Regions from separate parts of the Stenotrophomonas sp. 22LJNL06-5-1 genome, predicted to be linked through region 2. Evidence: riboswitches for the same ligand, from Rfam matches in the RefSeq annotation. Region 2 holds a riboswitch; the other holds the start of a gene.
What was found. A riboswitch is a leader RNA that binds a small molecule or an ion and turns the genes downstream of it on or off. The one in region 2 is predicted to bind cobalamin.
Positions count from the first base shown of each region.

Region 1: it holds a riboswitch for cobalamin, as region 2 does, so the genes downstream of both, AC13GF_RS10690 (epoxyqueuosine reductase QueH) here and btuB (TonB-dependent vitamin B12 receptor) in region 2, are expected to answer to the same signal.

Region 1 is NZ_JBSPUE010000004.1:91,354-99,156, reverse strand. Features, by position in the region: gene AC13GF_RS10705 (LysR family transcriptional regulator) at 1-233, opposite strand, end outside; gene purU (formyltetrahydrofolate deformylase) at 348-1,199, shown strand; gene pncA (bifunctional nicotinamidase/pyrazinamidase) at 1,248-1,874, opposite strand; gene AC13GF_RS10690 (epoxyqueuosine reductase QueH) at 1,930-2,616, opposite strand; cobalamin riboswitch at 2,778-2,991, opposite strand; gene AC13GF_RS10685 (RpoH suppressor) at 3,146-4,993, shown strand; gene AC13GF_RS10680 (DUF1028 domain-containing protein) at 5,067-6,020, opposite strand; gene AC13GF_RS10675 (helix-turn-helix domain-containing protein) at 6,438-7,803, opposite strand, start outside.
Region 2 is NZ_JBSPUE010000001.1:1,051,302-1,059,104, reverse strand. Features, by position in the region: gene gph (phosphoglycolate phosphatase) at 28-684, shown strand; gene btuB (TonB-dependent vitamin B12 receptor) at 785-2,626, opposite strand; cobalamin riboswitch at 2,741-2,963, opposite strand; gene AC13GF_RS04895 (histidine phosphatase family protein) at 3,106-3,684, shown strand; gene AC13GF_RS04890 (TfoX/Sxy family protein) at 3,776-4,138, opposite strand; gene AC13GF_RS04885 (GAF domain-containing protein) at 4,135-4,617, opposite strand; gene bioD (dethiobiotin synthase) at 4,686-5,369, shown strand; gene AC13GF_RS04875 (aminotransferase-like domain-containing protein) at 5,445-6,893, opposite strand; gene msrA (peptide-methionine (S)-S-oxide reductase MsrA) at 7,106-7,803, opposite strand, start outside.

The sequences.
Region 1 (7,803 bases), on a different contig from region 2:
CGCGCCAGGTCGGCTTCGATGTGGCGCACCTGCGCCAGGTACAGCGCGCCGGCCTCGCTGAGGGCCAGCTGCCGCGTACTTCGGTTCAGCAACCGTACGCCCAGATGGGCCTCCAGACGGTTGATGTTCTGGCCGACTGCGGTGGCGCTGATGCCAAGAATGCGGGCCGCGGCGGCAATGCTGCCGGTCTCTGCGGTGCGGGTGAAGCTGCGGATCAGTTGCAACAGGTTCATGACCGACCAGCTTGCCACGGGGAAGCCCAAGTATCGCTTGGGACTGAACCAAGCAGTTCGGTTGCATCGGAGACCATCGATCCGGCAGGCAGGTCGCTGCCCTACACTCGGAAGATGCGCCCCGATTCCATTCTTACCCTGTCCTGCCCCGACCGCACCGGCATCGTCTACCGCGTGTCAGGCCTGCTGTTCGACCACGGCTGCAACATCCTCGACGCCCAGCAGTTCGGTGATGAGGAAAGTGGCCGCTTCTTCCTGCGCGTGCACTTCGACCGCGATGCCAGCCTGCCGCTGGAGACCGTGCACGCGACCATGGCCACGCTCGCCGAAGGCTTCGGCATGGATTGGCAGCTGCATGATGGCCGCCGCCGCGCACGCCTGCTGGTGCTGGTCAGCAAGCAGGGGCACTGCCTCAACGATCTGTTGTTCCGCGCCCACAGCGGCCAGCTGAAGGTGGACATCGCGGCGGTGGCGTCCAACCACGCCGACTTCGCGCCGCTGGCGGCGTCCTACCAGGTGCCGTTCCACCACCTGCCGGTGACCGCCGAGACGCGTGCGGTGCAGGAGCAGCAGATCATCGACCTGGTCGAGCGCGAGCGCATCGACCTGGTGGTGCTGGCGCGCTACATGCAGATCCTGTCACCCACGCTGTGCCGTGCGCTGGCCGGCCGTGCGATCAACATCCATCACAGCTTCCTGCCCAGCTTCAAGGGCGCGCAGCCGTACCACCAGGCACACGCGCGCGGGGTCAAGATCATCGGCGCCACCGCGCACTACGTCACCGAGGACCTGGACGAAGGCCCGATCATCGAACAGGACGTCGCCCGCGTGGACCACGCGATGGCACCGCGCGAACTGGTGCGGCTGGGCAGCGATACCGAATCGCAGGTGCTGGCGCGCGCGGTGCGCCGCCATGTGGAGCACCGCATCCTGCTCAACGGGCACCGCACGGTGGTGTTCCGGTAATCGCCCATCCCGCGTCCGCCGGGCATGGCCCGGCACTACCGCTCTGGGTCAGACGACCGCGATCCCCGCCTTGCCCAGTGCCTCGCGCACCATCGCGTCGTTGGCTTCGGTCACCGGCCGGGTCAGGTCCCACAGGAACTTCACCCGGAAGCCGGACTTCACCGCGTCCTGCGCGCTCCACAGCACGCAGTAGTCGCGGGCCAGGCCGCACACATGCACTTCGCGGATGCGGCGTTCGTGCAGCCAGCCGGCCAGGCCGGTGGCCGGGCGCTCGCCATCGGGGCCGTGGTTCTCGCGGAAGGCGCTGTACGAATCCACCTGTTGGCGCGTGCCCTTGCGCAGAATCAGGTCGGCCACGGTCCAGTCCACGCCTGGGTGCAGGGCGGCACCGGCGCTGCCCTGCACGCAGTGGTCGGGCCACAGGGTCTGCGGCTGCGCGTGCAACAGGATGGTCTCGAAGGGGCGCTGGCCGGGGTGCTGGCTGGCGAACGAGGCATGGTCGGCCGGGTGCCAGTCCTGTGTTGCCACCACGGTGCGGTAGCGGCGCTGCGCCAGCAGATCGGCAATCGGTGCCACCAGTGCATCGCCCTGGTCGCAGGCCAAGGCGCCACCGGGCATGAAGTCCGGCTGCAGGTCGATCACCAGCAGGGCGACATCGGCGGGCAGGGCGGTCATGGCAGATCCGGTACAACAGAAGGGGCGACCAGCGTGGCCGCCCCATGCCTGCACGTCAATCGCCCTGCGGCGTCTCAGCGCCCTGCCCGTAGTACAACAGGCCGATCTTGATCCGCTCGCGGCCATTCTCGCGGCGATGGCGGTTGGCATCGCGCAGCGAGTACACGCAGCCGCAGTACTCCTGCTGGTAGAACTGCTCGCGCTTGCTGATCTCGATCATGCGGCTGGCACCGCCGCCCTTGCGCCAGTTGTAGTCCCAGTACTGCAGGCCTTCATAGCGCGACGCGGCGCGGATGCCGCAGTCGTTGATCTGCGCCATGTTCTTCCAGCGCGAGATGCCCAGCGAAGAACTGATGGTGTCGTAGCCGTGCTCGTGCGCGTACAGCGCAGTGCGCTCGAAGCGCATGTCGAAGCACATCGTGCAGCGGATGCCGCGTTCGGGCTCGTTTTCCATGCCGCGTGCACGGCTGAACCAGTTGTCGGTGTCGTAGTCGCAGTCGATGAAAGGAATGCCGTGCTGCTCGGCGAAGCGGATGTTCTCCTGCTTGCGTAGCTCGTACTCCTTCACCGGATGGATGTTGGGGTTGTAGAAGAAGATCGCGTAGTCGATCCCGGAGGCGGTGATCGCCTCCATCACTTCGCCGGAGCAGGGGGCGCAGCATGAATGCAGCAGCAGGCGCGTGCCATCGGCGGGCAGGGTCAGGGTGGGGCGTTGGAGCTCGGTCATCGTCAGGTACCGCATGGACCGCCGGCAACGGCGGTGGCCCATGCATCAGCGCGTGGGTGAACGGGTCTGGCCGGATACCGTGAACAGGACGCACGCGACCGCATCGCCTGCACGCGCAGGACAACGACGGCCCCGGCAACCTCCCCGCGGAGATTCCAGGTCGAGTCAGGGGACGGTCGTGTCCCCCGGCCGGGGCCGGTATTCGGGCTGATGGACACGGGCCGCAGCCCACCTACTACCTGCCGCTTCCCAGGCGCGAGCCCAGTGCTGTTGGCAGGATTCGTTTCCATTCACCGCTGCGGGGCAGCTCCGGAATGGGCGCGCGAGGCGCCTTCACCGGATTCCCGTTTAAATCCCGACCGCCATCCAGCCACGGCAGGGATACCTTCGGCGCGCCCACGGTGGACGCGTCGAGGGCAATGGTCAAGGGCCAATCAAAGCGCAGGGCTGTGGCTCGTTTCTCAGGCGGTGAGAGCGCCTCTTGCCATACTGGGCACCGACAGACGGGAGGTGGCTCGTGGCGGCGAAGTACTGCGATCTGGTCATGAAAGGCGGCATCACCAGCGGCATCGTGTACCCCAATGCGGTACTGGCGCTGGCGCGCGAGTATCGATTCAAGAGCATCGGCGGCACCTCGGCCGGCGCCATTGCTGCGGCGGTGGCGGCCGCGGCGGCCTGCGGTGATCGCCGCCAGCAGGCGGGCGAGCACCTGCCTGGCGATGCCGGCTATGGCGGGTTGTCGGCGGTATCGGCGCAGTTGTCGCGGCGCGGCTTCATCTACAGCCTGTTCCAACCGGCGCGGGGCGCGCGCGCCGCCTATCGGTTGCTGGTGGTACTGACCGGCAATGCCAGCCTGCCGCACAAGCTGCTGTGCCTGGCCGTTGCCGTGTTCGAGATCGCGCCGCTGGAGGTGCTGGTGTCGCTGGCGCTGCTGTTGGGCCTGGGCTGGTGGGGCGGTGGCTGGAGCGGCGTGGCCGCCACGCTGCTGCCGTCGCTGCTGTGCGCGTACGGTGCGGGTGTGGCCGGTGCCGCGCTGCGGGTGGCGCGGGTGGCGCGGCGCAACCTGCTGGGCCTGTGCAGCGGCCTCGGCCGCGATGCACGCACGCCGGCGTTGACCGAGTGGCTGCACGAGTGCCTGCAGCAGTTGTCCGGCAAGCCGCTGGATGCACCGCTCACCTTCGCCGACCTGCATGACGCGCCGCGCTATGCCGGCGAGCCGGACAGCCCGCATGCGATCAGCCTGCAGATGATCACCACCTGCGTGTCGCACAACGAGCCACGCACACTGCCATTGGGCGGCGCGCAGTTCTGGTTCCTGCGCGAGGAGTTCGAGCAGCTGTTCCCGGCCAGCGTGGTGCAGTGGCTGGTGACGCAGGCCGGCCCGCCGCTGGAGGTGGCGGGCCGGCAGTACTACCATCTGCCGCAGGGCCCGAAGCTGCCGGTGCTGGTGGCCACGCGCATGAGCCTGAGCTTCCCGTTGCTGATCAGCGCAGTGCCGCTGCATGAGCCTTCGCGCCGTGAGCGCCGCTGCGAACCCACCGCGCCTGCCGCCGACCAGGAGCACAACGTGGCCGACAGCATGGAAGGGCTGACCAGTGCCGGGCAGACCTGTGGCCCGGTGATCACCGCCTTCCGCATCTGCTGGTTTTCCGATGGTGGCATCAGCAGCAACTTCCCGATCCATCTGTTCGATGCCGCCTTGCCGCGCTGGCCGACCTTCGCCATCAACCTGGTCTATCCGCAGCACGCTGAAGAGGTGAACCACGGCAGCAGTGGCCGACAGGCGCTGGAACATGCCGTGTTCCTGCCCACCGAGAACCGTCACGGCTGGCAGCGTACCTACCAGTCGATCGCCACGCCGTTGGCGGCCGCCGAGCTGGGGCGTTTCCTGTTCGCGGTGGTGGCGACCATGCAGAACTGGCGCGATCTGCTGCAGGCGCGCGCACCGGGTTACCGCGACCGCATCGTGCATGTCAGCCTGCAGGGCGACGAAGGTGGCATGAACCTGGACATGCCGCAGGAGGTGCTGACCCGCATCGCCGACAAGGGCAGCCTGGCCGGTGCGCGCTTCTGCTCGTTCTCGTTCGAGAACCACTACTGGATCCGCTGGCGCAACCTGGCTTCGGCCTATCAGCGCTACACGCTGGAAGTGGCGCGAACCGACGATCCGGCGCAGCAGGTGCTGGCCTACCGCGCGGCGTACTCGATGGTTGCCCGCGGTGAACCGACCCCGCCGTCGTACAAGCTGGGCTCGGAAGACAAGCGGCTGGCCTCGCAGCAGCTGTGGGGCTTGATGGTCGAGCAGGGACGCACCTGGGAGGACCTCGGCCCCGACCTCACTGACGGCGCACCGCGTCCGCTGCCGCAGATGAAGGTGACGCCGATCTACTGATTTCCGCCGCAGCCGATTGAACTGTTCTGGTGGGTGCCGACCTTGGTCGGCACGATCTGATCCCTGCCGTGCCTCATCGCCACGGCTCCACCACCGCATCGCCCTGCAACGGCGCATACAACGGCAACGCCAGCTCCTGCTTCACCCAGCCCGGATTGAGCGCGCGCAGGCCGGCGAGGTATTCCCGGGCCAGCGCGATATCACCCTGCCGCATGGCCAGGCGCGCAGCGCGCGCCCAGGTGCGGTCCCAGCCGTGGGCCAGTGACAACGAGGTCGCCAGCGCAGCACGCGCACCCTCCACATCACCGTTCTCCCAACGTTCCTCCGCGCGGATGATCGCCTCGTTGGACAGACGCATGTCGTACAGCTCGCGCAGCCTCGCCACGGCATGCGGATCGGCGTCCACACGCAGGTCGGTGTCCCGCCAGTCGCCGCCGGGCGTACGCACCAGCAGCGCCGCCGACCACTGTCCGCTGCGTTGACCACCCGCTGCCTGACCAGCTTCCAGCGCCGCCAACAAGCGCGCGGCCAGCGGCCCACGTGAGGTGGCGAAGACGCGTTGCATCGTGGCCAGCACCTCCGGCCCGGCCAGCCCATTGCCCTGCACGCTCAGCATCCCCTCACCCTGCGCACCTGCCCAATCCGCCTGCTGCGCGGTAGCGCCGGTGTACTGCGCATTGCCGCCACGCGCGCTGACCAGTCCCACCTGTCGTTCGGCAAGCGTGGTGCCATCGAAGTTGCCGTCTTCATCCAGCAGCTGCTTCAGCACCTGCGCAGGCGTGCGTCCTTTGGCCAGCAGCTCAAGGCCTTTGGAGCCATAGGCCGGGTTGGTCTCGAACTGGCTGGCGACCGCGCCCACCTTCGCCTGTGCCCACGGCACCCCCACGCCCCCGACTGCCAGGTTGTTCGTAGCCACCGCCACCCCGCAGTCGCCGGCCTCATTGCAGGCCGCAATCGAAAAGGTCGCCCACGCCGGCGCGGCGGTGGCAGCAAGCAGCAGGGCCAGGCAAGAGCGCAGCAAGGACATGGGGTGTCTCCAGGGCGGGCATTGCAATGGGATGCAGCCTACGCACGAAAGGTTTAGTAGATCCACGCCATGCGTGGATGGAACCCCATCGGAATCGAATATTTCGAACATTCATCGAAGAGCATCCACGCATGGCGTGGATCTACCGTGTCGACCAAGGTCGACACCCACCAAGAGCAGCGTGCCGACCAACGGTCAGCACCCACCAACAGCAGCGGGAAACTGTCGAAGGCGGGGTGGGTCCGGTTGCGGGGGTGTCCGCGGCATGGATGCCGCGGCCAAGCCCCCAAGGACGGGTTTACGGCGTCCCCCGCAACCGGATCCACCCCGCCATCCCACGGAATGCCAGCTTTTGCCGTTGCCGTTGCCGTTGCTTCGGCCTCGGCAGGTGCAGGGCGCAGCCCTGCCGAACCAACCCTACCGCCCCGGCAACTGCGCGAACGCGCGCTGCATGCAGTCCTCGCGCGGGCACACCCGGCAGCCCGGCCCGATCGACACCGAGTTGCCCGGGCTCTGCACATCCAGGCCCAGCGAATACACCAACCGCTCGGCATGCTGCAGGTCGCAGCCCAGCGCTACCGCAAACGTCTTGCGCGGCTGGCCATGGCCGACCGGACCACTGCTGACCTGCCGTGCCAGCCAGAAATGGCGGCGCCCGTCGGGCATGCGCGCCGTCTGCGTAAGGATGCGGCCGGGCTGGTTGAACGCCTCGTAGACGATCCACAGCGGGCACGAGCCGCCCACCTGCGAGAAGTGGAAATCGGTGGCCGAATGGCGTTTGGACACGTTGCCGGCACGGTCCACGCGGATGAAGAAGAACGGCAACCCGGGCGCACTGCGTCGCGCCAGCGTGCTCAGCCGGTGGCAGACCGCTTCAAAGCCCACACCGAACTGATGCGCCAGCAGTTCGATGTCGTAGCTGCTGGCTTCGGCCGCCCGCAGGAAGCGCATGTACGGCATCACCAGCGCGCCAGCGAAGTAATTCGACAAGCCAATCCGCGCCTGCGCGATGCGTGCCTCATCGGTGAAGCCGGCACGCGCCACCACCGCATCGATCTGTGGCAGGTAGCCGTGCAGGGCCAGCTCGGCGGCCATCTGGAACGCCTGCTGGCCCGGCTCCAGATAATCGGGCAGCCACAGCCGCCGTGCACCGGCGTCGAACTGGCGCTTCTCGCGCCCGGCCTGCAACGCGGCCACTTCCACCAGCACGCCGTGGCGGTCGGCCAGCAGCTGGCGCAGCCGTGGCGCCACGTGCCCCGGCGACAGTCCCCATTCGGCGAACAGCTGCTCGGCCAGCTCATCCAGCTCGGGAATGTGGTTGTGCATGCGGTTGAAGAACTCACGCACCTGATCGCCAGCGGGCAGGGTGCTGCCGGCGCCGGGCTCGCCCAGCTGGAATTCCAGCGCGGCGGCATGCTCGCGCAATGCCAGGTGCCGGCGATGCAGGTCCAACAGGGCGCGGCTGACCTGCGGCAGGTTGCCGGCCAGGGCGCGCAGCTCGGTCGCGCTCACCTCGGCCAGGCCCAGGTCGCGCAGGGTTTCGCCCAGGGCTTCCTGCAGCGCGGCGGGCTCATCTTCGTCGAACAGTACGGAAACATCGCCCAATACCTCGCCCAGCTTCTTCTGCACGGCCGGGGTCAGCGGGCGCTTGTTGCGCTCGATCTGGTTCAGGTAACTGGCCGACAGGCCCAGGGCACGGGCCAGGTCCACCTGGCTGTAGCCGCGCTGCTCGCGCAGGCGCAGCAGGCGCAGGCCCAGCTGGCGTTGTGAAGGCTGGAAATTC
Region 2 (7,803 bases):
GGCCCCACGTCATGCAGGTGCCGTCCCTTGTCGTATCCCTATCCGCTGGTCGTGTTCGACCTTGATGGCACGCTGGTCGACAGCGCAGCTGATATCGCTGAAGCGCTGAACCGTACGCTGGAGGACATCGGTGTGGCACGCGTGCCGGAAGCCACGGTGCTGGGCTGGATCGGCGACGGTGTGCGCCGCCTGGTCGAACAGGCCGTGCATGCCGCGGGTCGTGAGGTCGACCTGGCCGAAGTGATGCCGGTATTCATGGTGCACTACCGCGAATGCCTGCTGCGCAGCCCGCGTCTGTTCGATGGCGTGGCTGAAGCGCTGGCGCAACTGCGTGCACGCAACGTGCCGCTGGCGATCTGCACCAACAAGCCCGAAGCGCTGGTGCCACCACTGCTGCAGCATCTGGGCATCGGTGATGCGTTCGCGCTGATACTGGGCGGCGATTCGCTGCCGCAGCGCAAGCCCAGTGGTGAACCGCTGCGGCACATCGCCGCGCACTTCGGGCTGCCGGTGGACGCCTGCCTGATGGTGGGTGATTCGTTGACCGACTACCGAGCCGCCGAAGATGCCGGCATGCCGATCGCGCTGGTGCGTTACGGCTACCCGCGCGGCCTGGACCTGGCCACCGCGCATGCGGTGGCGGTGATCGACGACCTGCGTGAACTGCCGGGGTTGCGGGGCTGAAGCAGGGGGTAGTGCCGGCCGCTGGCCGGCAACTCCGGGGACGTTGCCGAAGGTCATGATGTTGCCGGCCAGCGGCCGGCACTACCAATGACCATTGCGGTCACTTCGGCTGGTAACGCACGCTCAGCTGATATTCGCGGCCGGGCTGGTTGAACCACGCCACCGTTTCGTAGCGACGGTCGAAGACGTTGGCGGCACGTGCCAGCAGCGACCACGATGGCGTCAGTGCGTACTCGGCGCGCAGGTCCAGCGTGCCGTAGCCGCCAACCTTCACCGAGTTGCTGGCGTTGTCATAGCGCTTGCCCGCACCCTGCACGGTCAGGCCGGCACGGAAGTCGCCGAAACGGCGGTCGATGTCCAGGCGCGCGGTCTGCTGTGCACGTCGCGGCAGCCAGTTGTCGAACTGGGTGCTGCCGTGGGTGCGGTTGCGCGGATCGGTGTAGCTCAGCTGCGCGCTGATGTCGAAGCCGGCCAGCAGCACGCCACCGGTCAGCTCGGCGCCACGGATGCGCGCCTTCTCCACCTGCTGCATTTTCATCGTGGACGCATCGTAGGTGATCAGGTCATCGATGCGGGTTTCGTATACATCCAGGCCCCAGTGCCAGCCCTGACCCTGCTGCGAAACGCCAAGGTTGGTGCTCTTGGACTTCTCCGGATTCAACGTCGGCACGCCGCTCCACGGGTCGTACAGGTCGCTGAAGGTCGGCGCCTTGAACGCCGTGCCGTAGCTGGCATTGACGCGCAGACCATGCTCCAGCTGCATCGCCCAGCCGAGGCTGCCGGTGGCGTGGTTGCCGAACTGCTGGTTGTCGTCGTTGCGGGCACTGACCTGCAGCTGGTGGCGGCCGAAGCGGCCCTGGTACTGCACGAACACGCCGGTGTTGCGGCGGCTGTCGACGAGATACCCGGCGCTGCTGCCATCCAGGTTGTCCTCACTCCAGTCCACGCCGGTGCTCAGCAGCTGACCTTCGGCCAGCGTGATGTCACCCTGCAGCGAGGCGCTGTCACGATGGGTCTGCGCGCTGCCAAACACCCCCGGTGCGCCGAAGTTATCCGACTCGTTGTCACTGCGGCCGACGTTGGCAGTGAATGCCAGGCGTTCGGACGGGGTGAAGCGCACTTTGCCGGCCAGCACCTGCTGGCGGGTCTCCGAGTAGTTGTAGTAACCGTCGTAGTGGTTCTTGCCGTCGGCGCGCAATGCGCTGCCTTCCACGTTCCACTGGTCGTTGAAGGTATAACCGCCGCGAAGGCTCTTGGACAGGTTGCGGTAGCCGTCGCGGTCATGTTCGTCGGCAAAGCAGCCGGTGAACAGCGTCGCCGAGCCGCGGCAGGCATCGATGCCGTCGGAATGCTGGTAGGCGATGTCGGCGCCGAACCAGCCGCGCTCGGTACCGCCGCCGATGCCGCCGCTGGCTTCGCGCAGCCCGTTGCTGCCACCACCGAGCTGGAAGTGCGGGGCGAAATCGCCCTGGTTGCGGCGGGTGAAGATCTGGATCACGCCACCGATGGCGTCGGCACCGTACAGGCTCGACTGCGGTCCACGCACGATTTCGACGCGCTCGATCTGCGCCAGCGGCAGGTCCTGGTACATGGCCAGGCCGAGGTCGGCGCTGTTGATGCGCACACCATCGACCAGCACCACGGTGTGGCCCGAGTTGGTGCCGCGCAGGAACAGCGAGCTCTGCTTGCCGAGCCCGCCGGCATTGGTCAGGTTGATGCCGGCGCGGCCGCGCAGCAGCTCCTGCAGCGACGTGGCCTGGCTGGATTCGATCTGCGCGCGGTCGATCACCTGCGCCGGCGCGATGCTGTCCTGCAGCGCGATGGGGGTGCGGGTGGCGGTGACCAGGATCTGGTCGAGCGCCGTGGTGTCATCGGCGGCCTGGGCCAGCGCGGGCAGGGCGGCCAGCACGGCCAGGGACAGCATTCGGGACTGCAGCTTCATGGGGGACTCCAGGTGCCACGCACGCCCGCGCGGCGAAGGGGAGGAGCCGCGAAGGCAGGCACGCGCCGATGCCGCAGCACAGGCCGCGTCATCCAGCGCCATGCCCACCGCATCGCGACCTGAGGCTTCCGGGCCGGTCTCCGGGCTTGCCGCCGGGTGGCGCGAGGCCACCGTCCAGGCGCCTTCCCATGCCTGCGGCACAGTGGCGGTGTTGCCTGGAACTGACGTGCTTACCGTTGCGGGGGCAGCGCCGGCCTGGCGTGGAATCACGCGTCACCGGCTTCCCGTTTCAACCTGCCGGCCGAGGCCGCAGGTCACCTGGAAGTGCGCGCAGTCTACGGCATCGCAGGCGGCCCGTAGCACCGCGCTTGCTCGTCTGCCTTTGCCGTGCCTTTAGAATGGCCCCTCGATCCCGTGGTGCCGTTGCCGATGTCCGCCCGTTTTCCGCTGTTCCCGCGTTGCCTGTACAGGACGCACGCATGATCCTCGACCTGGTCCGCCATGCCGGCAACGGTCGCGATGAGTTCCTCGATGGCCGCAGCGATCCACCGCAGCTGGCCCGCCTGCCGCAGGAACTGGTCGACGCCTACGCCGCACAGCCCTGGGAACGGGTGATCAGTTCGCCACGGCTGCGCTCGCTGCACACGGCGATGGCCCTGGCCACCCCCCGTGGGCTGGACGTGGAAGCGGATGAGGAATGGGAAGAGCTGGATTTCGGCGATTGGGACGGGCAGTCGCTGTTCGACCTGCCGGAGGATGCACTGGCGGCCTTCCATGCCGACCCGCACGCGTTCCCGCCACCGAATGGCGAGAGCTGGGGCCACTTTGAGCGGCGCATCGCGCGCGCGCTGGATCGCCTGCTCGATGATGACGATCCGGTGCCGACGCTGGTGGTCAGCCATGGTGGCCCGCTGCGCATGGTGCTGTCGCAGGTCTGCGGCCTGCCGATGTCGCTGTGCTGGGCCCTGCGCATCGACCACGGCACGCGCCTGCGGGTGTGGCTGGAGCGCGGTGAGGTCGGGCTGGTGGGCGAGCTGCTGGAGCTGCAGCAGCCCTGAGCGCACTCGCCGGGCATGGCCCGGCGCTACCGATCCCGCATCACAATGGTAGTGCCGGCCGCTGGCCGGCATGCCCAGGAACGCGGACGCCTCAATCCTCGTCCACGCGCTCGGCCACGCTGTCCTCAGCGTCATCGTCAGCATCGAAGCGCTGCTCATGCACCGGGCCCGACGCCGGGCCGGCTGCCTTCAGCGGATGCGCGGCGATGCGCGCTTCGTAATCCTGCACCAGCGCCTCACGCTGCGGCTCGCTCAGTTCCTGCCAGTGGCAGTCCAGCAGTGCGCCTTCCAGCGAGTACAACAGGTTCAGGCTGGGCTTGAAGCCCGCGCGCCTGACCTTGACGAAGGCGCCCACGGCACCGATCGCGACCAGGTCTTCGCGGCTGCGCAGGCCGACCTGGCGCAGCCACGCCGCACTCTTCGGGCCGATGTTGCGCAGCTTCGGTGCGCTCATCCCAGCGCCTCGACGAACACGCGGGCGATGGCTTCCAGGCCAGCCTGGTCGTCGGCATCGAAGCGGCCGACCTTCGGGCTGTCGATATCGAACACGCCGATCAGTTCATCACCGCGCAGCAGCGGCACCACCAGTTCCGAGCGCGAGGCTGAATCGCAGGCGATGTGGCCGGGGAAGGCATCGACGTCGTCCACGCGCTGGGTCACGCGCTGGCTGGCGGCGGCACCGCACACGCCCTTGTCCAGCGGAATGCGCACGCAGGCCGGCAGGCCCTGGAACGGGCCGACCACCAGCTCCTTGCCGTCGTACAGGTAGAAGCCCACCCAGTTCAGGTCGGGCAGGGCGTGGTAGACCAGTGCCGAGAGGTTGGCCGCGTTGGCGATGCGGTCGGACTCGGCGTAGACCAGGCCACGGGCCTGTTCCAGCAGCTGAGCGTATTGTTCCGGCTTGCTGCCGGTGAGCGAGGCATTGGCGAACATGCCCGCAGTCTAGCAAGCGCGCCGGGCCGGCGATAATGCTCGCTCTGTTGCCCCGTTGGAGCCCATCGATGCCATTGCCCGTTACGCTGCCGCCCGCCCTGTTCGTCACCGGCACCGATACCGAGATCGGCAAGACCGCGGCCAGCACCGCGCTGCTGCATGCACTGCGCCGGCGCGGCCTGCGTGCGGTGGGTATGAAGCCGGTGGCCAGCGGCAGCGAGGATCTGGGCCAGGGCCTGCGCAACGAAGACGCATTGGCGCTGCAGGCGGCCAGCTGGCCGGTACCGGACTATGCCGATCTGAACCCATATGCGTTGCGCCAGCCGCTGGCACCGGAGCTGGCCGCTGCCGAGGATGGCGTGCACGTGGCGCTGGCGCCGATCGTGGCCGCGTTCGAGCGTCTGCGCGCGCAGGCCGATGTCGTGGTGGTGGAGGGTGTTGGCGGTTGGCTGGCACCGGTCTCGGCCACGCTCGACCAGCTCGACCTGGTGCGCGCATTGCGGCTGCCGGTGCTGCTGGTGGTGGGCATGCGGCTGGGCTGCGTCAACCATGCGCGACTGACCGCGCAGTCGCTGCAGGCCAGTGGCGTGGAGTGCCTGGGCTGGATCGGCAACCACATCGACCCGGCGATGCAGCGCCAGGATGAGAACATCGCAACGCTGCAGCAGCGCCTGCCGATGCCGTGCTGGGGGAGGCTGCCCAATCTTCCGGGGGCGGATGGTGAAGCGTTGGCGGCGCACCTGCTCGATTGATCCTGGGTAGTGCCGGCCGCTGGCCGGCAATCTCGATGCAATCACGTGCGTGCAGTTGCCGGCCAGCGGCCGGCACTACCGTGCTGCAGCCGCCAGCTCCCGCGCGATCGCACCCAACTGTTCCACCGCACCGATGAAGCGTGCATCCAGCGTCTGGCAGCACGACAGCCGCAGGCAGTGGCGGTAGCGCGCCCCGCGCGAATACACCTGGCCTGGCATGAACACGATGTCTTCCTGCAGCGCATGCTCGAACAGCTCGCGCGTATCCACGCCCGGCAGTTCCAGCCACAGCAGGAAGCCGCCCTGTGGCTCGGTGGCACGGGTGCCGACCGGGAAGTGTTCGGCCACCAGCTGGCGCAGCCGCCCGACCTGTTCGCGGTACAGCCGGCGCATGCGATGCAGGTGGTGCTCGTAGCTGCCCGCTTCCAGATACGCCGCCACCGCGTCGCCAAGCAGCTGCGGCTCGCCGCCGGTGGACTGGAATTTCAGCAGCGCGATGCGCTCGGCGAAGCGGCCGCCATCCAGCCAGCCGATGCGGTAATCCGGCGCCAGCGTCTTGGAGAAACCACCGACTACCATCACCCAGCCGTCGCGATCGAAGGCTTTCAGCAAGGGCGCCGGCGGTTCGCAGAACTGCAGCTCGGCATACACCGCATCCTCGATCAGCGGCAGCTGGCGTGCGTTGACCAGTTCGGCCAGGCGTTGCTTGGCGGCCGTCGGCATGGTGCAGCCCAGCGGGTTGTGCACGGTCGGCATCACCACCAGTGCGGCCAGCGATGTGTGTTCCAGCAGCGCATCCAGCGCATCCACATCCAGCCCATGCTGCGGGTGGGTGGGCAGCTCGATGGCCTGCAGGCCGAGGTTGGCCAGCAATGGGTAGAGGTTGAAGTAGGACGGCGCCTCGATGCCGACCGCGTCACCGGGCTGGGTCACTGCACGCAGCGCCAGCTGCAGCGCTTCCATCGCACCGTGGGTCAGCAGCAGGCGCTCGCTGTGGGTATGCAGCCCCATGCGCGGGCCACGGCGCACGATCTGCGCCAGCAGCCGGGGCGAGCCGTTCGGTCGTGCATAGGTTTCCACCGTCTGCTGGCCGTGGCGCAGCACCTGCGCGGTATGCCGGGCCAGCTGCGCGCCTGGATAGAACTGGCGACCACGTGGGCCGGCGAACGCCAGGTCGATTACACCCAGGCGGCGCTGTGCCTCCAGCACGCGGGCCATCAGCACCTGCTGCAGCGGCGCGGTGGGCGCGGACGGAGTGTCGCGCAGCGAACGTTCCGGCACCGACAGCCGTGGCGCAACCTCGAAACCGGCCTTGGGCCGCGGAATCACCAGGCCGGCGTCTTCCAGCTGGCGATAGGCCGCGATCACCGTGTTGAGGCTGAGCCTGCGCTGCGACGCCATCTGCCGCAGCGAGGGCAGGCGGCTGCCGACCGGAAGGCGGCCACCATGGATGGCTTCGGCCAACTCATCCGACAGCCGTTGGTAGCGGGGGGGAATCATCGAAGTCTGGTCATCTGTATCCATCGAACATCCCGCCATCTGGTGCTGTACCCATGATGATGGCGAGCCTAGCATGTCGTTGTCGTCCGGGCCTGATCGGGGCACGGCCGATACTTCCCAAGCGCACGGCTGGATGGCCGTGCGTCTTTTTTTGCAGGTAGTGCCGGCCGCTGGCCGGCAATCCCTGGATCCGGAACGGTGCGGTTGCCGGCCAGCGGCCGGCACTACCCAGGTCGTTACCGCATTGGCACCAGCGCTGCATCGCGCCGGTACAACGCCGGGAACTGCTTGCCCAGCGCGGCCAGCTTCGGTGCGTCGTAGTAGCGGATGTAGGCGGCCTGCAGGTAGTTGGTCATGTAGTTCTGGTGGTAGCTCTCGGCCGGGTAGAAGCGCTGGCCGCTGACCAGCTGGGTGACGATCGGCGCGCGGTAGCTGCCGGCCTGGCCGAGCTGGGCGATGTAGGCGCGGCTGGCCGCCTGCTGGCGTGCGTCATCACTGAAGATCGCCGAACGGTACTGGCTGCCGTGGTCGGGCCCCTGGCGGTTGAGCTGGGTCGGGTCGTGCACCACCGAGAAGAACACCTGCATCAACTGCCCATAGCTGACCTGCCGGGGGTCGTAGTCGATCTTCACCGCTTCGGCATGATCGGTCTGGCCACCGCTGACGCGCTCATAGCGCGCATTGGCCGCGCTGCCACCGATGTAGCCGGACACCGCATTGCTCACGCCCTTGACGTGTTGGAACACGCCCTGCACGCCCCAGAAGCAACCGCCGGCAAACACCACGCTGGCGTGGGTGGCGTCATCGCGGAACGCCGCATCGCCCGTGGGTACCGGTAGTGCCTGGGTCTGCGCGCTGGCTTCGACCGGTGCTGCGATGGCGCCGTGATCAACGAGTAGCACGCCGGCGATCAATGCCGTGGCCACGAGACCGG